Regions from separate parts of the Paenibacillus sp. LjRoot153 genome, predicted to be linked through region 1. Evidence: riboswitches for the same ligand, from Rfam matches in the RefSeq annotation. Region 1 holds a riboswitch; each other region holds the start of a gene.

Region 1 (8,100 bases):
AGAGTACATTGTCCTGCGTGAGTTATCACTGAATGTAGGGCGCGTATGCGGCGTACTTTTATTTATATGTGTTATTTCTTGGAGTAAAGAGCCGCTTGTCATCAATGTGCTGTTACTCGTCATCGGAAGCTCAACATTCTTCTCTTGGGTGTTCATTAGAAACCAGTTACCTGCAGCCAAGTCTTGACAACGGCTAGGTTTCCGCATGAAAATGTGAGTAGCATGAGTATGGGATGAGGAGGGGGCACCAATGCCGCCAAAAATGGTGAATAGCATCACAGAGCTGATCGGAGATACCCCCGCGGTGCGCGTAAATCGCTTATTGGAACCGGAAGCTGCTGAGCTATATGTGAAATTAGAGTATTTCAATCCGAGCGGAAGCGTGAAAGACCGGGCTGCATGGAATCTCATTGATCAGGCTGAGAAGTCAGGACAACTTGCTCTAGGCGCTACGATTATTGAGCCTACTAGTGGAAATACGGGGATCGGACTCGCGATGAACGCGGCTGCCAAGGGTTATAAGGCCATCTTGATTATGCCGGATAATATGAGCAAGGAACGCATAAATATCCTGAAAGCCTATGGGGCCGAAGTCGTTCTAACACCAGCTGCTTTACGGATGCCAGGTGCAATTGCGAAAGCTGTGGAGTTACGGGATCAAATCCCCGGCAGCTTTATCCCGCAGCAGTTTGAGAATCCAGCGAATCCAAGCATTCATCGAATAACGACTGCACCTGAAATTTTGCAGCAAATGGAGGGGCGGTTAGATGCATTTGTCGCAACTTCGGGAACGGGCGGCACGATTACGGGGACTGGTGAAGTGCTTCGGGAGCATTTGCCGAACATCCAGATCTATGTGGTAGAGCCGAAGGGGTCACCTGTACTTTCTGGTGGAAGCCCTGGGCCACATAAACTCGTAGGGACAAGTCCTGGCTTTGTTCCGGCTATTTTGAACACAAGCATCTATGATGAGATTGTACAGGTGGCGGATGAGGATGCTATCCAAACGATGAAGGATTTGGCGAGTAAGGAAGGCATCCTAGTCGGTCCTTCTGCTGGAGCCTCGGTATGGACAGGGATGCAGGTTGCAAGAAAGCTCGGGGCAGGAAAGCGAGTGCTTTGTATTGCACCAGATACAGGTGAGCGATATTTAAGTATGGATCTCTTTTAACCTTGTACGAGGTACATAAAAGAGAGCTTAGAGCCACTCGGATGGTTATCCAGTGGCTTTTTATTTTGCCAATCCTAGTGGAATTTTCAAATATATATAAATATTCTGCCTTTCTTCCGCGATCAGTAATTGAATTAGGACTGCAATTCATTGTAAGATGAATGGATGAATGAAACATATCTCAGAAAGGTAGGTTTAACCATGGATACTTTGAAGCTTAAAATTCTCGATTTACTAAAGGAAGACGCCCGCAGGAGCGCGGATCTGATCGCCACCATGTTAGGAACGGCGGAGGCCGAAGTTGCGCGAGCGATAAGCGAGATGGAAGCGGATAAGGTCATCGTCAAATACGCAACAGTCGTGAACTGGAGCAAAGTAGATGACGAAAAGGTTACCGCCCTAATTGAAGTGCAAATTACGCCGGAGCGCGGGCGCGGGTTTGATGCGATTGCGGAACGGATCTATTTATATCCGGAAGTCAAATCGGTTTATCTCATGTCTGGAGCATATGATTTGCTCGTTGAGATTGAGGGGAGCTCGCTCAAACAGGTGGCTTCTTTCGTTTCTAACAAGCTCTCGCCAATTGACCGTGTGCTTTCTACGAAAACGAATTTTATTTTGAAAAAATACAAACAAGACGGCATTATTTTCGAAGATCAGGAAGATGATCATCGAATGCTTGTTTCGCCGTAAGGGAGAGGTAGCGCTATGATCAAGGATGAGACTACGATTCAATCAAGCAAAAAATCAATGAAAGACTACCTCGCTCCTGCGGTACGTGAAATGAAGCCGTCTGGCATTCGGAAGTTTTTTGATCTCGTAAGCAATAGTAAAGAGGACATCATCTCGCTAGGTGTGGGTGAACCTGACTTTTCAACACCATGGCACGTTCGTGAAGCAGCTGTACATTCCTTGGAGCGCGGCAGAACGAAATATACGCCAAACTCTGGTATCCCTGAGCTTCGCGAAGCGATTGCGAACTATTTGTATACATCCTTTAAAGTGAAATATGAGCCATCGAACGAGGTACTTGTAACGGTAGGAGGCAGTGAAGCAATTGATCTAGCGCTGCGTTCACTAATTACACCTGGGGATGAGATTCTGATTCCTGAGCCTTGTTATATTTCTTACTCGCCAATTACAGCTATTAGTGGTGGTGTACCAGTAGGTATCGAAACGTTCGCCAAGGATCAATTCAAGCTGACGGAAAAGGCGCTACGTGATGCGATTACGCCACGTTCCAAAATTCTAATTCTTTGTTACCCAAGCAATCCGACGGGCGGCATCATGAACTATGAAGATTGGCTGCCGATCGCCAAAGTTGTTGAAGAGCATGATCTAATTGTCATTTCCGATGAAATTTATGCGGAATTGACGTATGGTCAGAAGCATGTAAGTTTCGCGGCTGTACCGGGGATGCAGGACCGGACGATTCTGGTCAGCGGTTTCTCAAAAGCGTTTGCAATGACAGGCTGGCGGATGGGGTATGCTTGTGGTCACAGAGAGCTAATCTCGGCTATGACCAAGATTCACCAATATACGGTCATGTGTGCGCCTGTCATGGGGCAAGTAGCCGCACATGAAGCATTGACGAATGGGCTGGAAGAGAAAGATCGGATGATTGAATCCTATAATCAACGGAGACGATTGGTTGTCAAAGGATTCCGTGAAGTCGGACTTGAATGCCATGAACCACAAGGCGCGTTCTATGCGTTCCCAAGTATTGTGGCTACAGGACTAACCTCCGATGAATTCGCACAACGACTCTTGTATGAGTCTAAGGTTGCCGCAGTGCCTGGTGATGTCTTTGGATTAGGTGGAGAAGGATTTTTGCGGTGCTCTTATGCCTATAGTGTTTCCCAACTGAATGAAGCATTAGAGAGAATCGGTAATTTCTTAAGGAAATTATAATATTCTTTATAAATTCATATGTTCATAGGAGACGAAAACTGGTATTCTTAGAGTAAGGAGGGATGAGCATGGCTTTTATGGAATATCAGCTTACTAACTTTCATAAGCAATTTCAAATTCGCGAGCAAGAGTTCGGACAGCGTTGGCTGACCAGAAATGCCAAGAAGCAAAATTCCCTAGCACTACTTGAAGAAGAGATCCATACGTTGAGACGTAAAATGGAACAGATGGTCATGGAAGGTCGAGAAATGACATCTGATGCAGTTGTTGAATTAAGCACGATGCTGGATCAAAAAATAAATGAATATATGACATCTGGAAAGAAAAGTCGGTGAAAACCGACTTTTCTGACGACTATCGATAAAGAGAGAGTACTTGACGGAGGGAATTACATACATGAAGGCAAAATGGTTATTCGTTCTCATGCTAGGAATGATATTGATGCTTACTGCTTGTGGTGGACCGAAGGCAGATGTATCGGTATTTATGATGGGACCTAACGGGTTTCCAAGTGAAGCGGCGGAGAAGTTGGAAGTATCCTTGAAATCCAAGGTAGGAGAAATTCCTACTGTGAAGCTGAATACATCACCTATTTTTTCATTAGAAAAAATGATTGTTGAGCTAGCTGCTGGTGGTAATGGCATTTTCATCTTGGGAGAAGAGCAGTTCAAAGGGTTGAGCAACCAAGCGGGATTTGTTTCATTGGATAACATAATCAACCCGAAGGATTATCCGGATGGGGTTATCGAAATCAAAGAAGAAGGCAAAGCGGCGGAAAAGCATTTGTACGGCATTCCACTTACCGGCAACAAATGGATGAAAGAGCAAGGGTTTGAAGGTAAAGGCTTATTTGCGTTCATTCCTCAGAATGCTCCGAAGATGGACGAGGCGTTGAAAGTCATCCAAATTATTGCGCAAAAATAAGAGAACATCTATAATCGACAAATAGTTAGAATGTATAATTTGCAACTATAGGTACTGGTAATGTTCGAATTGGAACATTATTAGTTAAGGGGAAGCCGGTTCAAATCCGGCACGGTCCCGCCACTGTAATTCAGTCTTGCGAAAGTCTGAAGAGTCAGGATACCTGCCTATGGTGCCGATACAACATCCTTCGAGGAAAAGGATCGCGTTAAATCAGGAAGCAGCGCACGTCAGTACGTTGCCCAATACCGCGATTTATCGTCTCCTTCGTTCCTAGTGAACAAGGGGACTTTTTTTTGGCCGTGAATTAAAAATAATGAAAAGAGGGTTTAAGTGATGAAACAGAGCAATTTCAAAAAGGGTCTTATTCTTACATTAGCGGTTGCGACCGCGATCTCGTTAACTGCTTGTGCGAAGAAGGAAACTGAAATTACAGATCCATCGAAACTAGGTGGCGTGGGGACAAAGGCTCCAGTAACATCGGCAACTCCTGCCGCTACGAAGAAAACAACCTATCCTCTGAAAGTGAAAGACGCTACAGGTAAAGAGTTTACGTTCGACAAAGCGCCAGAACGAATCGCATCCGTCTCTCCTGCAGAAACAGAAGCGCTTTTTGCCATTGGACTAGAGGCGAATATTGTGGGTGTATCGGATTTCGATGATTATCCAGATAGCGCTAAATCGAAGCCGAAGTTAGGCAGCATTACGAAGCCCAACATGGAGGCGGTCATTGCTACCAACGCAAATATTGTTTTCACTGGTGTTTCCATGAATGCTAAAACAGTTGATGAACTACGTGCGATGAACATTAACGTCTTTAAAGTAGATCCCAAAACGCTAGATGATGCGATGAACAATATTCAAACGTTCGGACTTATTACCGATCATCAAGAGCAAGCGGAGAAAGTTGTCGCCAAAATGAAAGCGGATCGTCAGAAGGTTGTAGATGCTGTGAAAGACGTGAAGCAAGAAAATAAGAAAAAAGTATACATCGAGTTTGCCCCAGGTTGGACCGTGGGAAGCGGCGTGTTCATGGACGAATTGATTACCCTCTCTGGCGGGATTAACGTTGCTGCGGATAAAGCGGGCTGGTATGAGATCAGTGAAGAGAAAATCATTCAACAGAACCCGAACGTGATCTTATTCGCAAATGGGATCGTCGATATCAAGAGCAAGAAGCCATTAGAAGAAATTATTCGTACGCGCGGCGGGTGGGATGCGATTGACGCCGTGAAAAATAAACGCGTGATAGGGCTCGACCAAAACTCCGTAAGTCGCCCAGGTCCGAGATTGACGGATGGATTACTGGAAATGGCGAAAGGGATTTATCCTGAATTGGTGAAATAATGAAAAGAAAATTGATGCTTGGGGGAGGAGTAGGAGTTATACTCCTTCTTCTTTCTATTGTGGTGAGTTTATCCATCGGGTCAGCTCAGCTTCCTCTCTCACATATCGTGGGGATTCTAGCGAAGCATCTTCCTTGGATAGGAAGTCACATCGAGGTGAACTGGCCACAATCTTCAGAACAAATCATAAATAGAGTAAGAATTCCACGCTTATTACTAGGGATTTTGGTGGGGGCCGTGCTCTCCATAGCAGGTGCTGGTTTTCAAGGGGTTCTACGCAATCCGCTCGCTGACCCTTACTCCCTTGGCGTATCTTCAGGAGCTTCTGTAGGGGCTGCTTTTCTTATTTATTTCGGGCTGCAATTCGCCCTGTTCGGGCAATGGTCGATCCCCATAGTGGCTTTCGTGACGGGGCTTATTTCCCTGTTCTTGGTTTTGAAGCTGGCCATGATTGAAGGGAAGCTAAAGATGGAGACGCTGATTTTATCCGGCGTGGTGATGCAAGCCTTTCTGGGCGCATTCGTGTCGTTCTTAGTTTCGATTTCGAATCAAACGATAAATGAAATTATTTTCTGGCTCATGGGCAGTCTAGCGATGCGTGGATGGTCATATACCTATATGATTTCACCCTATCTATTGATTGGTCTCGTGATTCTGTTAAGCTATGCGAGATCATTAAATCTGTTGGCATTAGGAGAGCGTCAGGCTGCACATCTCGGTGTTCATGTCGAGCGTACGAAACTGATCGTACTGATCGCTTCCACTTTGATCACGGCAGCTGCTGTATCTGTGGCGGGGGTTATCGGTTTCGTTGGATTAATCGTGCCGCACTTGGTGCGACTTCTGGTAGGTCCGGATTATCGTCTGATCATTCCGTTATCCGCGATCGGAGGTGGAATTTATGTGTTATGGGCAGATACCTTGGCTCGAACATTGCTTAGTCCTACAGAAATTCCACTCGGGGTAATTACAGCGTTTCTAGGTGCACCATTTTTTGCCTATCTGCTCCATAAAGATAAGAAAACGTTAAGAGGTTGATCACGATGATTCAAGTGGAGCAGCTCTTTCAGAGCTTTCGAGAACAACAAGTGCTAAATAATATGAGCTTTGAGGTCGGGCAGGGGGAGTTTTTTGGGATCATTGGCCCTAATGGCAGCGGGAAATCTACCCTGCTTCGACTTCTCTCAGGCGTGGATCCTGTCTTGCATGGGAAAGTGTGTGTAAAGGGAAAACCGGTATCTTCGTATTCGCGAAAGGAGCTTGCTAAATGGCTCGCTGTTCTTCAGCAAGATGCTTTGCCTCCTGTTGGCTTCACGGTTCGTGAAGTCGTGGAGATGGGACGCTATCCGTTCCAAAATTGGCTTGGGGAAGATATGGCTGAATCGGATGGACTTATTGATGCCATTATCACAAAGCTTGAGCTGGAAGGGCTTGTAGATCGAACGATTGAGCGACTAAGTGGTGGGGAGCGGCAACGTGTTGCACTGGCTAAGGTGATGGCCCAGCAACCAAGCTTGCTCATGCTCGATGAGCCCACTACCTTTCTAGATATCGGCTATCAAATACAGATGATGGATTATATTCGTTCCTGGCAGCAAGAGTCGGAATTAACAGTTGTAGCTGTTCTGCATGATTTGAATTTGGCTGCGCAATATTGCACAAGATTGATGATCGTACACGAGGGGCGGGTAACCGCCATTGGAACGCCTGCAGAAATTATTACGAGTACGCAAATAGCAGAAGTATACGGAACAGAGCCGATTGTACTCAAGCATCCTGTTAGTGAAGTACCGCAGATTTTATTACAACCTGGGAAATAATGAAAGTTCGGAGGAAGACGATAATGAACAATTTACATAACTTGATTAACGCGATTGAACCGATCCATCATGAAGTGGCTCTTCAAGCCAATGACCATCTGAACCAATTGACGAAACCGCAAGGAAGCTTAGGGAAGCTGGAGGATATCGCACGCCAAGTCGCAGGGATTACAGGTGAGGTGATGCCGACTTTTGAGAAAAAAGCCGTTATCGTCATGGCTGGTGATCATGGTGTTTGTGAGGAAGGCATCAGTGCGTTTCCAGCGGCAGTGACACCGCAAATGGTGCTCAATTTCCTGTATGGCGGGGCTGCTGTTAATGTCCTAGCTAGACATGCTGGAGCTGATGTGGTTTGTGTGGATATGGGGGTTAATGCGGATTTGGAGCATCCTAGTCTCGTCTCGCGCAAAGTTAGAAAAGGCACGCGCAACATGGCGAAGGAAGCGGCTCTTACCCTGGAGGAGACCATTGAAGCGATTCTTGCAGGTAGTGAAATTGTGGATGATTTGGTGGCAAAAGGGTATCGACTTTTCGCCACTGGCGAAATGGGGATCGGGAATACGACAGCGAGTGCAGCGATCTTATGTGCATTGACGGGTTTAGACGCTGGCCTTGCTGTAGGTCGTGGAACGGGCATTGACGATGCGACTTGGCTGCATAAGCAGTCGGTTGTGAATAAGGCGCTGGACGTGAATGGGCTGCGTGTACGGGGGACAGGAGCAGAGGCAAGTGCAGATGCAAGTGCAGGCTTAAGCGGTGAGTATGCGCTTGAGGTGTTGAGTAAGGTCGGCGGATTGGAGATCGCCGGTCTCGTTGGGGTGATCCTGGGCGCAGCGAAGCATCGCTGCCCGGTTGTTGTCGACGGGTTCATCTCGTCGACCGCGGCGCTCGTGGCGAGCCGATTAGCTCCGCTAAGCGCGTCCTACAT
Region 2 (8,100 bases), 5.6 Mb from region 1:
ACCAGATAAGAGCGCGGTCAATAGCCGCCTGCACGTTCTTATTTGTTAGGTAATACGGCGCCAGTCCTTGGATCGCCATCGCCGTAATGTCCGGGTCAGACTCTGCTGCGTTCTCGCCTAGAGCCCATCCACCGCCCGCTATTTCCCTGTTCAAAATGAAATTGATCAACAACTCTCTCGTTGTCTGTTTCTTAACGCTATTAACAATTGGGATTTCATAGGCTTTGCTATCTAGTGCAATAAGCGCGAAGATAGGGCCATTGATTCCTTGCTTAATTAATGTTTCGTAATCAGCTAGCCATTCTCTTAGGTTGTAGCCAGCTACGTCATCAACACTACGACCAATCGAAGTTAGCGCTAAGATGACTCGATCATATTCGGTATATTTGACCGCATGAAGCTTTCCTGATTTTTCCTTCAAAATCTTTTCCACATTCGCGTAATATTTCGCATAGTAGGCATCAGGAACCGGAACGCCAGAGCGTGCCAGTCCTACTACTGTCCAATCCCCACCGACTGAAGCAATCACAGGATCTGTTACCGTTTGCTGCAGGAATGCAGCGGTTTGATTAATTTGCTTCTCAACCGCAGCCTTTTTCAAGCTATCCGGCTGAATGGTTCCTTGCCCTGCATCATGTTGATCGTGATAAGCTCTCATGGCAACAACCGTTGCCATTTCTCTCGTCACCTCAACACGTGGATGGAATGCTTGATCCCAACCCGACATCAGCCCACGTGCCAGGATCGTTTGCACATCCGCTTTGGCCCAATCGGAGACTTGGTCCACATCCATAATGGCATCCGACTGTCCAGCAGAGGGAAGCCCCAGTGCTTTGACCATATTGACCGCCATTTGTTCACGAGTCAGCTTCTCGTTGGGAAGGAATTGATCTTGGCTATGGCCTGAGATGAAACCAGCTTTGTAACCTGCATTCACATAAGGGTAGAACCAATCATCCTGTGTAACATCCTTGAAGCTTATGACCTTCTCCGCATTCACATCTAGCCCGAGGACACTTACAAGTATCTTCGTGAACTCAGCTCTAGTAATCGTAGCCTGTGGATTAAATGTCCCGTAGCTGCCGCTGACAAAAGCTTTTTGTGTGGCCTCGCTAATCGCGTCGAGAGCCCAGGTTGAGATTGTGTCCGCGTCTGCGTACGTAACTGGGGTTACCTCAGCAACGTTTTCACGCTGAAATGACTCTGCTTGCGTCTTACCCGCCACACATAAAACAATAGCTATCATGGCCAATAGTCCTGCAAGTCTCTTTACTCTCCAAAAACTCTTCAATTCCGATCACTCCAAGCGATACTTAAATGCGGAAAGAAGAGGATTTCTCCCCTTCTTCGCTAAAGTTAGTTCTACTTTTTCTGCTCGTGCAGTCTCAAGATAACCACTGCGACCATCTCTCTGGTTACAGGTAGCAAAGGGTTGAAATATCCGTTATCCTCTGTCATTAATCCCGATTTAATGGCTTGATTGATGTAAGGTAATGCCCATTCAGCAACGAGTGATTGGTCTTTTAGGACAGCTGCTTGCTGCCCCTCCGTGGATACGCCTTGTACACGGCCAAGAATTACAGCCATTTCCTGTCTGGAAATCATTTGATTCGGTGCGAAGGCATGGGCTGAAATCCCTGTGATCAATCCCTTAGATTTCGCGGTTACTATATATTTGAAATACCAATCTTCTGTACTAACATCCTCAAAATCTGACTCACCGCTTACTAACTCACTTCCTGTATAACGGACGATGAGCGCAGCAAACTCTGCTCTCGTTAATTCGCGTTTCGGCTCGAATTTAGTTCCAGTTCCTTCCATATACCTCAAAGTAGTGACTTTGGCCACCGCTTCCTGTGCCCAACTGGAAATAGCAACAGCATCTTCATATTCTGCAGCCAGTGTATTTTTGATTTCTTCTGTAGGCTCCGCAGGCTTATCGGGGTTATTAGAATTATTAGGGTTATTAGGGTTAGCACTACCTCCCCCTACTGGCGGGGTATAGGCATTACCAATGTCTTTCCCAAGATCTTTCGTGTACTGCCAACGAAGAACATCGTTATTTTGTAACGTATAAGAACCAGCACTATAGTTTGGAAAAGTGCCATTCACAGCGTACATCCATCCGCTTAGCTGCCCTTTGTCAAACTCCCCTAAGTGATCAATCGATTGTACATAGAGGCTTGCACCAGAACCTGTATAAGACAGAGCTATACTTTGGGAATCAAGTACTCGTTGCAGCAGTGTGAAAGCTGTATCACCAGACTGTAAAGTAACAGTTATAGGAGCAATGATATCTCCTTCACCCAGTGAGCGTTTTTCAACAGAGAGTGTAACCTTTTGTGTGGTACTAGGTCCCGATCCACCAGGTCCAGGCGCAGTTACTAACGTCGATTTAAAGGCTAGAAACTCCGTGAAATGCTTCGTTTTAATAATTAAGTCGCCATTCTCGCTGTAAGCATAAACATCATCGTTTCGATAATTGCTATTGTCATATTTGGGGATTGCGGTAAAATTACCGTTTTCATCTATGAAACCGGCATTTCGATCACCCATCCCCTTCAATTTAAGTGTTACATGTTGATTAAACTGGATGCGGCTATCACCGCCCACCTTAATGCGTGAATCGATACTGTCCAGCTTACTACCGCTGTTGGTAAGTACTCCGTTCACTTTATTCGTTACGGTGTTATCGGTTGTGTTCAGAATTCTTGGCAATTGAATCTCATTATTCCATGCAGCTGATGTAACTTTCGTGTAAGCCGGTATGTCCAATTCCGTATTGCCTCGTTTAGCAATAACCTCTGGCAAAGCTGTTGCCGTGAAAGAAAGTGTAATTTTGTTCGTTGCTTGGTCATTGTCATCCGTTGAGAAGGATACGTTGGACTCACTCGCGCCAACATTGACGATCTGATCACTCGAAGTGCTCACATTATGAATGGTCAACTTGTTACTTGCCGAGTTACTAACCAATGCGGCTGGCAATGCTTGGAGTTTTAGAGTCCCTTGATGACCTTGACCTGCAAAAGTAATCACAATATCTTGTTGATTGCTTTCTTGCGTTACATGATCAATCGTCAAACCCGTAGTGCCAGGATCGAAGCTCCAATTCGCTGCCATATTGGCACCAGAGGTGAACGTATCGCCAACTAGCTTAATCTGCAAACTAGGGTTAAGATTTCCGATGTTCGCATTCGAAGCGATCGCAATGGAAGGCCAACGGCCGTAATAAAACGTAACGACATCATCGTCATTTAATATATAATCTGCTGCACCGACTTGCGGTGAATTACCATTCACTTTATACATCCAACCATCATATCCGCCAAGACTTCCTGCTGTTTGACCTGCTATTGAGGAGAGATAGGGACCATAACTACTGTTTTGAATGACAAAGTTAATGTTAGACTTCTCTAGCGCTTGCTTCAAAGCATCCATGGCTGTCGGCTGGCTGCCATAGACTGCTGCAGTTATCGACTGCTGTGGAAGTATCGAACTGTTAATGCCATTAACGTTTATTTTTACGGTAGTTAGATTTGGCTTATCCGCAAAACGCTGCCAAACTGATTTACCCTGCTGAATATCCGTGAGAGCAATTAATACTTGCTCCGTTGCCATCAAGTTTTGGCTTGGCGGCGTTACTTTCCAAGAAAAAGCTCCATTTGGCAACTGGAAGCTATAAACGGCATCAACAACAGTATGATCATTGACGACCCAATTTGCGGACAACATGTCTTCTCCAACTGCAACCAGACCTGATACCGATGTGGCCCAACTGTTGGAGTTGTCTCCATTGCCCCATTGACCTGGGGAATCAAACCCAGCATTAGCTAATTGTCTTTGCTTCAATAAAGCCTTGGCACGGTTGGTCGCAGTTACTGCAGCACTATTGGATTGATAATTGCCAAGTGCAAGCAGCGCCATCCCTGTAATGTCTGTATCTGATTCATCTCCAAAGAAAGCAAACCCGCCATCAGACAACTGTAAGCTAAGTAAATAACTTAACGCTTTTTCTTTGGCCGCATCGTTCCAGCTCCCAACGTTATGTCCCCTTTTCTTGCCTGTATCAAGAGCAAGCATCGTCCAAATCTGTCGATTAGAACCTCCGAAGGAACCTGTTGATGGATTTTGCTGAGCTGCTAACTCTGCGTACAAATTACGATCCGTTTCCCATGCATGGGAAGGATCCAGATTCATGGCCAACAGGCCAAATATTAAATTGATATGGTATGTACTGCTGTCTGTTTCTAGTAAATCGCCAGGATCACTTTGTTCCCAAGAAGGCAGCGTCCATTTGCTATTGTGCAGATCTTCCCCAGCTCCCCATAGCGCCACCATCTGCCACCAAGAATTGAGTTCAGGCCGATTTTGCTCATAAAATGAGACGGTATCCGAGATCATGGTATCCAATTTCGTACTTGGATTTGCATCGACTGCTCTCGCAGCTTGTGGGACGAGTAATAAAGTAATGAGAGCCAAACTTAATAGTGCTGAAACACCTTTTTTCATCAAACGGAACAAACCAATCACCTTCATCTTCCTTAAAATAGTGGATAAACGAAAAAAACACCTTTCCCCGAGTTCCAGAGGAAAGATGTCTTTGTAAGAATCGTGTTAATCCAACGATTAACCATTCTTTTTGGCAAATGCAAAGAAACATCTTCCTCCCATCCTCGTGAGAAAAAAAATAAAATACTTATCAGGCAGGTCTCCTGGCTTCGCTTCATCGCTTGTACAATCTCCTTCCCCTCGTGTTATCGAGAGTGGCTATGATTGTTAGCTCAGCGTTACAGTGGCGGGACCGCATCGGATTTCAACCGAACTTCCCTTTTAAGCTTCCGCTAGATTCAGCGGAGAGCACCTATTAAGCTAGTTTATGAAATTGTCTGTAATCATGACGAATTGTACATGACTTCAACGTAATAGACAATCCTTTTTTTTCGCAAACTCAAAAAGGCAACCCCACCAAGACCCATAGGCCCCGTGGGATTACCTCTCTTTTTACCCGTGCAATCCGTAAATTAATATTTACAAATGCTGCGCGTAATAATAACTAGCAAAATGAAAAGTACTAGGATACTAGCGGCTGAATTGTTTTTCGGAGGACAAGCAACAGCTTGCGTGTGGACCGGTTTCGGGAATACAAATTCAGTTTGTTGGTAGGACGCGTGCAGGTGGATGTTATTGTGCATTGGTTGTTGCATAATTGGCGCTGGCGCTGGAAGCGGAGTAGGCATTGGCATCGGGGTTGGCATTGGCATTGGCATTGGCTGCATTGGGTAATTCGGAACTTTTACATATTCCATAAAAAGAGCACCTCCTTGGTATTTTCCCTATCGGGACCTTTCACGTACATAAACGGGCTAAACAGAATTGTTATTGTTGAAGTTGGGTGAATAGCTTACAACATCAGTCTATGGGGAACCACCTACGTTGAACACGGTAAATACCCAGTTTATAAATAAATTGGGTGGGTATCATGGGCGAACGAGCATAATCAGGATATAGTCGATTATTTCGACTTACAGCAGCTACATCTCCACTTTCTCATCCATATACAAAAAGGACCGCCCCCTCATCAGAGGGAGCAGTCCTAATCTTCTTACACGTATGGGTTATTCTCACGTTCGAAGCCGATCGTCGTCTTGGCGCCGTGCCCGGAATAGACGATGACATCGTCATCCAGCAGGAACAGCTTATCCTGAATGGAATCCAGCAGGGTATTATTGTCTCCACCGAGGAGGTCTGTACGACCAACCGAAAGTTTAAACAACACATCACCGCTGAACAGGTGATTGTCATACAGGAAACTCACACTCCCTGGCGAATGGCCTGGGGTGTGGAACACCTTAAGCTGGATGCCCAGGAACTCAAGCGTTTGTCCTTCATCCAAAGCGAATTCTGCTGGATCAGTCACAATCGGAGCGCCGAGATCGGGCCAGCGAGCTGAACCATTCTTCTTCGGATTCGTCAGCCAATCGGCTTCCAGGTCGTGAATATACACGGGGCAGCCCTTGAGCTTACGAATCTCGTCTACACCACCGATGTGATCAAAATGCGCATGCGTCAGTAGAATAGCGACGATATCCATGTCGGCAATTTTTTTGATCAGCGACTTCGGATTCATACCGGGATCGATAATAATACCTTGATTCGTCTCTGGATTCGACAGTAAGTAGGCATTTGTCTGAACCGGACCCAGAACGAAAGATTGAATGTTAATCATCGTGATGCCACCTTCACCTTTTAGAACGACTCGATTAATGAACGAAGTTCCTTCACAATAACAGCATGATATCCGTTACCTTCGCCATATTGACGGCCCATTTCGGCTCTGGCTACTTGAATTTTTTCGTTATAATCTGCCGCATCGCGATCTGGATTTTCTTTCTTGAACTGCGTCATAACCGCTTGCACGTTCTTCGGACGAGGTCCCCAGTGTCCAAGCACGAAACCGCCTGTATCCGTGAAAATAACAATCGGAATAGCACGTCCGCCACCTGTTAGGAACTGATCAATCACGTCATAATTTTGCTCAATAATCAGAACTTCCGTCGGAACGCCGCTATTTTCCAAAGCCTTGAAAACAACAGGCACGTTGCGAACAACATCGCCACACCAGTCAGCAGCAACAATCAAGCAACGAAGATCGTCACGATTATTCAGGGATTCGAAATATTCCTTATCCTCTTCATTGTCCCAAGCGAAGCCATCATAATACGCTAGGAATTGCTCTTTATTTTTCTCCATACCGTCAATAAACTGTTGTGGCTTCAAGCCTGTGCGCAGCTTACTAGCAAGATTCGTGCTCATTGATTTCATCCTCCCAAGATCATCCATATTCTCATTCATTGTAACAAAAGCAAACGAATCCGCCAAATCGACCACTAGACTTTCGTTTTTCTTTTGAGATAAAATTGATAGCCCGCATACAGAATCGTCAGCACGACCGCAGCGATAATCAAAGGTTTAATATAAGGCCCTGCATATTCGCCAATCGTCTCCCAATTATCCTTCAATTTCATGCCCAAATAAATATACAGAAACGAGTAAGGAACTAGAGCTAAAGCCGTGTACAGAGAAAATTTTCCCAAAGGCATCTTCGCCATACCGCCTGGCAATGAGATCGCATGACGCACAATTGGAATAAATCTCGCTGTAAAAATCATCCCCGTGCCGTACCGATTAAACCAGCTTTCCGCCACATCGATATGATGCTTGCTGATCAGCAGGTATTTGCCATATCTCTCCAGAAAAGGCCTGCCGCCATAACGCCCGATCCAATATAGTACGATTTGGGCCAAAGTCCCCCCGACGACCGCGCAAACCATGCCACCTACGAAGTTAATTTGACCTTTGGATACGAGATACCCTGCGTAGGCTAAAAGCAATTCGTTCGGAATGACCTCTAACATGAGTCCAAGGAAAATCCCCCAGTACCCCAAGCCTTCCAAATACACTAAAACACTATGAATCAACTCACTCATCCGTAGCCCTCTCTTCGCTTCACTTTTCATCACCACATACATTAGTTGGAAAAACTACATCTAATTTTTACAAATAGGCGTAAAACAAGAGATTAACTGGAATTTCTCCATCTAACCCCGACCGTTCGCCTCTAAATCACCTAAAAACCGCTAAATAGCTGGATATTTTCCATGTAATCTACTTTTCCAGTTAAAACTCTCATAATTAGCTGTAGATTTTCCCGTTAAATGATTTCAATTTCCTTTATGAGGGGTCTGTATTTGCCTTCTCCTCCACATTCTATCATAGACAGGCTGCTATCCTCTACTTGTATGCAACTCATCGTTGAAATACGCCAAGATATGCGATTTACAAGCTTCTACAGGTGCGCTGAGCTCTTTGCCGGCGCGGTGAATCAGCCCGTGTTCCAACGGGATCGCTGTCTCCGACGCAACGCGAAGCAGCTGACCCGCTTCCAGCTCTTTCTGAACGGAGGTGACAGGCAGCAAGGAAAGTCCCATGCCGCACATCATCGTCTGTTTGAGCATTTCCGTGCTATCGAAGGCCATTTCGGTAAAAGTAGCAAGCCCTTTGTCCGTCATCAGTACCTGAGAGGCCAACGATTGATAAATG
Region 3 (8,100 bases), 4.5 Mb from region 1:
TGCTGATGGCTTTCGAGCTTCCAGTACGTTCGAATGGATAAGCCATTCCGATCAAAAATAGCAAATTGACCAGGCTTCAGCTCAGACATGTTGCGATAAATCCCATGTCCAGGCGTTCTAGCCGGTCCGACAGCGAATATCTCAGCAAAGCCTTCGGCGCCAACCTCTGCTTTGAAATCAGGGTGGGCTAGAATGGCTTTCGGTTCAGAGCCGAATAATAGTACACTATCCTGATGGGAATAAAAAAGAGGCTTAACGCCGAGTCTGTCCCGTACTAGGGTCAGTGATTGCTCTTGGTCATTCCAGGCCGCGAAAGCAAAGATGCCGTTCAGGCGGTCTATACATGCTTTTCCCCACTCGATAAAGGCAACGAGAAGGACTTCGGTATCACATGTTGTTCGAAATTGATGGCCGCGAAGCTCGAGCTCTTTTTTTAACTCTGGGGCATTATAGAGTTCGCCATTATATACGATGGTATACGTGTAGTCGCCTTGTTTACGGACCATTGGCTGAGCGCCATTCTCAGGATCCATTACACTTAGACGTCGATGTCCGAGGGCACAATGCTGTGAAATCCAGGTACCTGTTGCATCAGGTCCGCGCAGTTGGAGCGTTTCCGTCATATTTTCTAGAATGGACGGGTACCCGGTCAAGTCTTTCCGCCAATCTATCCAACCCGTTATTCCGCACATAGACGTTCCTTCCTTTCTTTTTGAAGAGAGCATAATGATAAATGGTATGCGAATGAAAGGTATTAAATGTCTGTCCGGAACAGGACCAAAGTTAGCAGAGCGTGGTTTTTGTGTTTTCTTCACGAGACTGTTACAATCAATCCAAAGTACCCCATTATATAAACAAAGGTGATGACAATGGGAATAAAATATTCAAGAGCTCAAGTTGATTATTTAGCATCGAAAGAGCACTTTTTACAAATTAGCTCGCAAGCGGATAACCGAATTGAAAATTTAAAAAGTGATGGCGTTGAATTGGGTCAAGCTGAAATGGAAGAGATTATTGAAAAGGTTGGCTTGCATCGCGCCTACAACGAACTGGTACAGGCTGAGAATGTATTGATTAATTGGACACAAACAGCGATTAAATCCGAGCCTGAATTTATACAAAATCGAGCAACTTTTGAATCTTTATACGAAAAAGCACAAAAAGATGTGGAGTTCAGAGCTGCAATAATTAATTTGGCAATGCGATTAAATACTGACCTTGCGTGACATTCTATAAGGGTAATGCCATTCTTTATTCAGGAGGCGAGTGCTCATGGATAGTCATTTCATTAGCAAGCTGCATGAGAAGCAGAGGAAAGCCGAGAAGAATAAAAGGACACAAGGTGACGGTCATACAGGCAAAAATTTGCCTCACAAGATGCACTAACGTCGTTTGGCATGAACAAGAGCCTGTAGGGTGATCCCTACAGGCTTTTTGTTGCGCTCCAGCATATATGCTTACCTAACTTTATGCCAGACAGAAGGAAAGGATAACCAGCATAGTCAGTACGGAAACCCTCCATACTAAGGTGGCGTTCATTCTATAAATAGAAGGAGTTGCTTACCATGGGTAAAAAGAAAAGTATGATGCAGAAAACACAAAGTACGGTCGATCACTCGAAGCAATCATCTCGCATTCAATCGAATCTCGATTCAACGGAGCCGGGACATCACCAGCCAAATAGGCCATCCGTGTAGGCGAAATCTAACAGCAATCAGCACCCTTGCTTGCAAATGCAGCGGGGTGTTTTTCAATTTTAAGAAGGAATCAATTCACTCCGACTTGCACGGAACAGCTTAGCAGCCTCAACCATAACGCGTAGTGCGGCTACAGTCTCATCTTTACCACGTGTTTTCAAGCCGCAATCTGGATTGATCCAGAAAAGCTCAGGTTCAAGGACCTTAAGTGCACGCTCGATCATTTCAACCATTTCCGTTACAGATGGAACACGCGGACTATGAATGTCATAAACCCCAAGCCCAATTCCTTGATCATACGTATGCTCCTCGAAGCTGTGAATCAGCTCACCGTGACTTCTCGATGTTTCAATCGAAATGACGTCTGCATCTAGCGCTCTGATCGCGTCTATAATGTCATGGAACTCGCAATAGCACATATGTGTATGGATTTGAGTTTCATCGTTCACAGTTGCTGTAGACAAACGGAATGCCAGGACAGCCCAATCGAGATAAGCTTGCCAGTCTCTCTTCTTCAGAGGTAGGCCTTCACGAAGCGCAGGCTCATCCACTTGAATCATCTCAATGCCAGCTTGCTCTAGGGCCTCTACTTCATGGCGCAAGGCCAAGGCGATCTGATAGGCAACTTGTTCGCGGGAAATATCGCTGCGGACAAATGACCAGTTCAGAATCGTAATCGGTCCTGTCAGCATACCTTTTACTGGCTTACTTGTTAGCGATTGGGCGAACTTCGTTTCTTTAACTGTCATCTCTTGCACGAATTCCACGTCACCGAAAATAACAGGCGGTTTCACACAACGAGAACCATACGATTGAACCCAGCCGTTCGATGTAAAAGCAAAGCCATCCAGCTTTTCACCGAAAAACTCCACCATATCCGTACGCTCAAATTCTCCGTGCACAAGCACATCGAGTCCAAGCTCATCTTGAAGATGAATCCATTCAGTGATCTGTTCTTGAATGAATGCTTCATATTGTTCAGGTGTCCATTCGCCGCTACGCCAATTTTTACGAGCATTTCGGACTTCAACTGTTTGTGGAAATGACCCAATCGTCGTAGTAGGCAAGAAAGGGAGCTGCCATTTGGCTGTTTGGAGTCCTCTGCGTGTTGTGAAGGAGCTGTTTCGATCAGAAGGCTGTTGCCCGATATTCGCGATCGCTTGCTGGACTATGGCTTTGTTACGATACGAGGACGCATTAAGGTTAGCGATTGCCGTCTGATTCAGATCTAATTCCAATTGCATGGGATCTTGGCGTTGAATAGCTTTAGTCAATATAGAAAGCTCAGTCAACTTTTCTTCTGCAAATGCTAGAGCATCCCGCAATACAGGCTCAAGTTTATTTTCTTTACGCGTGGAAACAGGGACATGCAGCAAGCTGGATGAAGGCTGCAGCACCATGCGCTCATAGGGGACGATTGCTTCAAGCTGGGCAAGGAATTCAAGCTGCCTGCTCAAATCTGTCCGCCAAATATTGCGTCCATCTAGAATACCAACGCCAAGCACTTTATCCGCTGGGAAGCCATAGGTTTGGAGATTGCTCCAGTTCAAATCAAAGCCATGGATGAAATCAAGACCAATCCCATGAACGGGAAGGGAAATCAGATCTTGGTAATGATCGACGGCATCAAAATACGTTTGAATACTGATTTTAAGTGCTGGTGCAGCTGCCGCCAGAGTAACGTAGATGTGTTTAACACGTCCGAGATCTTCTGAGCTAAGGGACTGTACGAGTATCGGCTCATCAATTTGTACCCATTTCACACCTTCCTCGGACAGCTCAGTCAAAATACGAGCATAGAGCGGCAGAAACAACGCGATTAAACGATCGATTTCTTCCGCTTTATAACCCTTGGCTAGCTTAAGGAAAGTAAATAAGCCGAGAAGGACTGGCTTACCTTCGATACCTAGCTTTTGCTTCGCTTCACGGTAAGCTTCAAGTGGTTTATTGATGGTTAGTTCTGGCTGAGCGTCCTGTAACTCGGGAACGATGTAATGATAATTGGTATTGAACCATTTCGTCATTTCACAAGCTGTCGCACCTTGACTGCCGCGAGCCATCGCATAGTACGTCGCTAGTGGCACTTGGCCGCCTGTGTACGGGAAACGCTTTGGAACAAGTCCGAACATTGTGGATGTGTCCAGCACGTGATCATATAGGCTGAAGTCGCCTACAGGAATAAGATCAATCCCTTTTTGCTGCTGCAAGCGCAGGTTGTGTAGACGAATGTCTTCAATTTGCTTTGTAAACTCGTTCTCATCCAATTTGCCGGACCAGAAGGCCTCTAGCGCTTTCTTCCACTCACGGTTCTCGCCAATTCTTGGATATCCTAAATTACTGTTTATAAGTGCGCACATGGGGTAATCCTCCTCAAATTTTGCTGGTATACGAATCTCTGGAAATCAAAAAAGGGCATCTCTAACCTTAATAAAAAAGGTTAAAGATACCCTGTGTATGTGTATACAGTGTTTACTATCTCTAACACCTCCCTATCTCCCGTAGGTAAAACAGTGCTGTCAGAATTAGGCAGGTCTCCTGGCTCCAGAATCCTCGTCAAACGCCAGCCTTCCCGATCTTTCGATCAGTGGCATTGGAGGCGTTGACTCCTCTGTTACAGTGGCGGGACCGCGTCGGTTTTACACCGAACTTCCCTTTTAAGCTCTCGTTTGATTGACAAAACAAGAGCACCTATTCCCACAATATGCAATTGTGAATACTATACATGATATCGCACATCATGCAAAGACTTTTGTTTTTTTAATATAGAATTTATAAATTTTACCTATTAAGATGGCTATATTTCTCCATAAACGCTCTCGTGCAAGAAGGACGGTGTAGCCGTTTATTTTGTATGTTTTGGAAATAAAAAAAGACCGCGATTTCTCGCGGTCTTTCCTCTTACTTTGACGTCCCAGGAGGGATTCGAACCCCCGACCGCACGCTTAGAAGGCGTGTGCTCTATCCAGCTGAGCTACTGAGACCTATGACACTTCTTACCGCCTGGACGAGATCCGTTTGGCGAAGCAAGAGTTAATATATCATAACGTATAATGCGAGTCAACTTCATTTTTAAATATTTTTGCAATCATTTGGATGATGAAGTAAACTGGCACAAGCGAGACCATGAACAGAGGTGATCCCTATGTCAGATCCTACTTTGGATAATGTCATCCTTTTTCCTAAAACAGAGCAGTTCTATGAAGACGAGTTAACGAAGCTGTTACGCTCCGAGCAGTATAAAGAAGCACTGGAGATGCTTACTTTTTTGCTGCAATTTCCTAATGTCGATGCGAATAAGTCTGATCAATGGGAAGCCCTGCGCCACTGGCTGCTTACCATGTTTCCAGAAACGATGTTCTCATCATCCGTAACTGAGGAAGAGGACTCGGAGGAAGAGTCCGCTTTGTTACGCCAGTATATTCATGATAAATCAGCTTCGGATGACGGTGCTTTTGTGATGAAGCTTCAAAACATGCTGCAAGAAGGTTCGCTAGAGGGACAAGTAAGTGCTTTGGAGCAGCTTGCTTTTATCGAGCAACCTGAGGTGAGTCAATTCGTGAAGAAATGGCTTTGCGAAAGGCCCAGACATCCTCATCTTCAATTCAAAGCGTTACAGACACTTAAGCAAATGGGGGAGCACGGGTTGATTGAGTTCCCCAAGAATGGCCGAACGGTTCTCGTCGAAATCGATGAGACGCCGCTTACGTCGGAGGATTTTCCATTGCGAATTCGTGATATGATTCGCAGAGTCGGGGACATTAGTGAAATAAGCCAACCTGACTTTGTCTACTTTGCAACTCAGACATGGCAGGAGTTTCTTGCCTATGCGTACGGCACCTCGATTTACACGGAGCTGCTAAGGGCAGAAGAAAGCGCGGTAGACGTGTGGGCCTCTGCGCTGCATGCGATTTTGCAAGACAAATTGTTTGGTACGGTTGATCGAGATGAGCTGCTAGAGACTTATGGTATCGTGGATGCGATGACACTGCAGTGGAAGCGCGCGCACAACGTGCTGACCGCTTTTGTAAAGCAATTTAGCCCAGATCCAGGTTAAGAACAAAGCTCGCTTGAAATGAAAATGTTATATGGTATAATAGAATGGTTATAATGAGCTTAACGTGAAAAATATATGTCATGGTACATTTTTGGAGGGGAAGGCATAAAATGAAAGCAAGTTGGGAAAAAATAGAGAAGAACGTTGGCGTTCTTGAAGTTGAAGTTGGGGCAGAGCGCGTTGCAGATGCTTTGGATAAGGCATTTAAAAAGGTATCAGCGAAAGTGAATGTTCCAGGATTCCGTAAAGGGAAAGTGCCTCGTTCAATCTTTGAAGCTAAATTCGGTGTTGAGAGCCTGTATCAAGATGCTTTGGATATCATTTTGCCAGAAGTTTACGTTGAAGCGATTGAAGAGGTTAAAATCGAGCCTGTAGATCGTCCAGAAGTAGATGTTGAGCAATTTGGTAAAGGTCAAGTCTTGAAATTCAAAGCTAAAGTAACAGTTAAGCCTGAAGTAGCGCTTGGTGACTACAAAGGTATCGAAGTAGAAGCGGTTAATGCTTCTGTGTCTGAAGAAGAATTGAATGAAGAGCTTGCACGTTTGCAACAACGTCATGCTGAATTGGTTGTTCTTGAAGAAGGACAAGCTGCTAACGGCGATGTCGTAATCATTGATTTCGAAGGATTCGTTGATGAAGTAGCATTCGAAGGCGGTAAAGCGGAGAAGTATTCCCTTGAGCTTGGATCCAATTCATTCATCCCAGGCTTCGAAGAGCAACTTGTTGGTCTTGGTAAGGACGAAGAGAAAGACGTTAACGTCAGCTTCCCTGAAAACTACCATTCCGAAGATCTGAAAGGCAAAGCAGCTGTGTTTAAAGTGAAACTTCACGATATCAAACGCAAAAACCTGCCTGAGCTTGATGATGAGTTCGCAAAAGACGTAAGTGAGTTCGATACGCTTGTTGAGTACAAAGAAGAGCTTCAAAAACGTATGCAAGAGCGTAAAGAGAAAGATTCCGAAGCTGCACTTGAAACTGCAGTTGTTGAGAAAGCTGCTGCTAACGCAGAAGTTGAAATTCCAGGTTCGATGGTTGAAGCTGAGCTTGATATCATGGTGAAAGAATTCGAAAGACGTCTTCGCTCCCAAGGCATGACGCTTGAGATCTACTACCAGTTCTCCGGTCAAAACGAGAGCGCATTGAAAGAACAAATGAAAGAAGATGCTGAGAAGCGTGTTCGTAACAACCTTGTTCTTGAAGCTATCGCAGCTGCAGAAAAAATCACAGTTTCCGACGAAGAAGTTGACGCGGAACTTGAGAAATATGCACCGTCTTACCAAAAATCAACAGCTGAACTTCGTGAGCTGTTTGCTTCAAACGGATCTCTTGAAGGTCTTAGCAACGATCTAGTAATCAGAAAAACGGTTGATTTCTTGCTTCAAAATAGCAAGCATGTTTCCGCAGCCGTGTAAATAAGGTAAGTAAAGGCACGTACGCAAGCAACGTGCCTTTCTTTTACCCTAATTTACGTCTAAACGCCTTAGTACATATGTATTACCGCTTACATAGCTGATTTCAGAAAAATGACATTGTTGCCCAATCGTGTTAAACTGTAATTGAATCTCAAGTGAGAGAACATGGCGCTTGCCGCAAAAGGAGTTGGTACAATGAGTCTTATTCCTATGGTTGTAGAACAAGAGGCTCGTGGGGAGCGTTCCTACGATATCTACTCGCGTTTACTTAAGGACCGCATAATCTTCATCGGGACCGCTATTGATGACGATGTGGCTAATTTGGTCATTGCCCAGCTGCTCTTTTTATCCGCCCAGGACCCTGAAAAAGATATTCACTTATATATCAACTCACCTGGTGGGTCTGTTACGGCTGGAATGGGTATCTTTGATACCATGCAGTTTATTAAACCGGATGTATCTACGATTTGTGTAGGTATGGCCGCAAGTATGGGGTCTTTGCTGTTAACAGCAGGAGCCAAAGGTAAGCGATACGCGCTGCCGAATGCAGAAGTAATGATTCACCAACCGCTCGGCGGTGTTAGAGGTCAAGCAACCGATATCAAAATCCATGCGGATTGGATTATCAAGACCAAGAATAAACTCAACCAGATTTACGTGGACCGAACGGGACAGCCGCTTGAAAAGATCGAAAGAGACACCGACCGGGATAACTTTATGAGCGCTGAAGAAGCGAAGGCATACGGGTTAATCGACGAGGTTATCACTCGAAACGACTTGAAATAAAGGAGTGATCCCATGTTTAAATTTAACGATGAAAAAGGCCAACTCAAATGTTCCTTTTGTGGAAAATCCCAGGACCAAGTTCGTAAACTTGTTGCCGGACCGGGAGTTTACATTTGTGATGAATGTATAGAGCTTTGTACGGAGATTGTGG

The links. Region 1 has a riboswitch for cobalamin ahead of ACSQ8P_RS28310 (ABC transporter substrate-binding protein). Riboswitches for the same ligand answer to the same signal wherever they lie in the genome.
Region 2: another riboswitch for cobalamin. It lies ahead of ACSQ8P_RS04400 (DUF4430 domain-containing protein); the one in region 1 lies ahead of ACSQ8P_RS28310 (ABC transporter substrate-binding protein).
Region 3: another riboswitch for cobalamin. It lies ahead of metE (5-methyltetrahydropteroyltriglutamate--homocysteine S-methyltransferase); the one in region 1 lies ahead of ACSQ8P_RS28310 (ABC transporter substrate-binding protein).

Annotation. Positions count from the first base shown of each region.
Region 1 is NZ_CAXUQH020000001.1:6,567,384-6,575,483, reverse strand. Features, by position in the region: gene ACSQ8P_RS28340 (MFS transporter) at 1-187, shown strand, start outside; gene cysK (cysteine synthase A) at 251-1,171, shown strand; gene ACSQ8P_RS28330 (Lrp/AsnC family transcriptional regulator) at 1,373-1,864, shown strand; gene ACSQ8P_RS28325 (aminotransferase class I/II-fold pyridoxal phosphate-dependent enzyme) at 1,880-3,082, shown strand; gene ACSQ8P_RS28320 (aspartyl-phosphate phosphatase Spo0E family protein) at 3,151-3,417, shown strand; gene ACSQ8P_RS28315 (hypothetical protein) at 3,479-4,006, shown strand; cobalamin riboswitch at 4,039-4,191, shown strand; gene ACSQ8P_RS28310 (ABC transporter substrate-binding protein) at 4,343-5,353, shown strand; gene ACSQ8P_RS28305 (FecCD family ABC transporter permease) at 5,353-6,390, shown strand; gene ACSQ8P_RS28300 (ABC transporter ATP-binding protein) at 6,396-7,172, shown strand; gene cobT (nicotinate-nucleotide--dimethylbenzimidazole phosphoribosyltransferase) at 7,196-8,100, shown strand, end outside.
Region 2 is NZ_CAXUQH020000001.1:950,266-958,365, reverse strand. Features, by position in the region: gene ACSQ8P_RS04405 (S-layer homology domain-containing protein) at 1-1,291, opposite strand, end outside; gene ACSQ8P_RS04400 (DUF4430 domain-containing protein) at 1,363-4,509, opposite strand; cobalamin riboswitch at 4,686-4,880, opposite strand; gene ACSQ8P_RS04395 (hypothetical protein) at 5,022-5,306, opposite strand; gene ACSQ8P_RS04390 (MBL fold metallo-hydrolase) at 5,603-6,226, opposite strand; gene ACSQ8P_RS04385 (thioredoxin family protein) at 6,247-6,813, opposite strand; gene ACSQ8P_RS04380 (DedA family protein) at 6,888-7,487, opposite strand; gene ACSQ8P_RS04375 (LysR family transcriptional regulator) at 7,785-8,100, opposite strand, start outside.
Region 3 is NZ_CAXUQH020000001.1:2,082,306-2,090,405, forward strand. Features, by position in the region: gene asnB (asparagine synthase (glutamine-hydrolyzing)) at 1-692, opposite strand, end outside; gene ACSQ8P_RS09165 (hypothetical protein) at 870-1,226, shown strand; gene ACSQ8P_RS09170 (DUF4023 family protein) at 1,273-1,386, shown strand; gene ACSQ8P_RS09175 (hypothetical protein) at 1,566-1,697, shown strand; gene metE (5-methyltetrahydropteroyltriglutamate--homocysteine S-methyltransferase) at 1,757-4,054, opposite strand; cobalamin riboswitch at 4,205-4,404, opposite strand; tRNA gene ACSQ8P_RS09185 (tRNA-Arg) at 4,605-4,678, opposite strand; gene ACSQ8P_RS09190 (hypothetical protein) at 4,840-5,751, shown strand; gene tig (trigger factor) at 5,862-7,163, shown strand; gene clpP (ATP-dependent Clp endopeptidase proteolytic subunit ClpP) at 7,359-7,949, shown strand; gene clpX (ATP-dependent protease ATP-binding subunit ClpX) at 7,962-8,100, shown strand, end outside.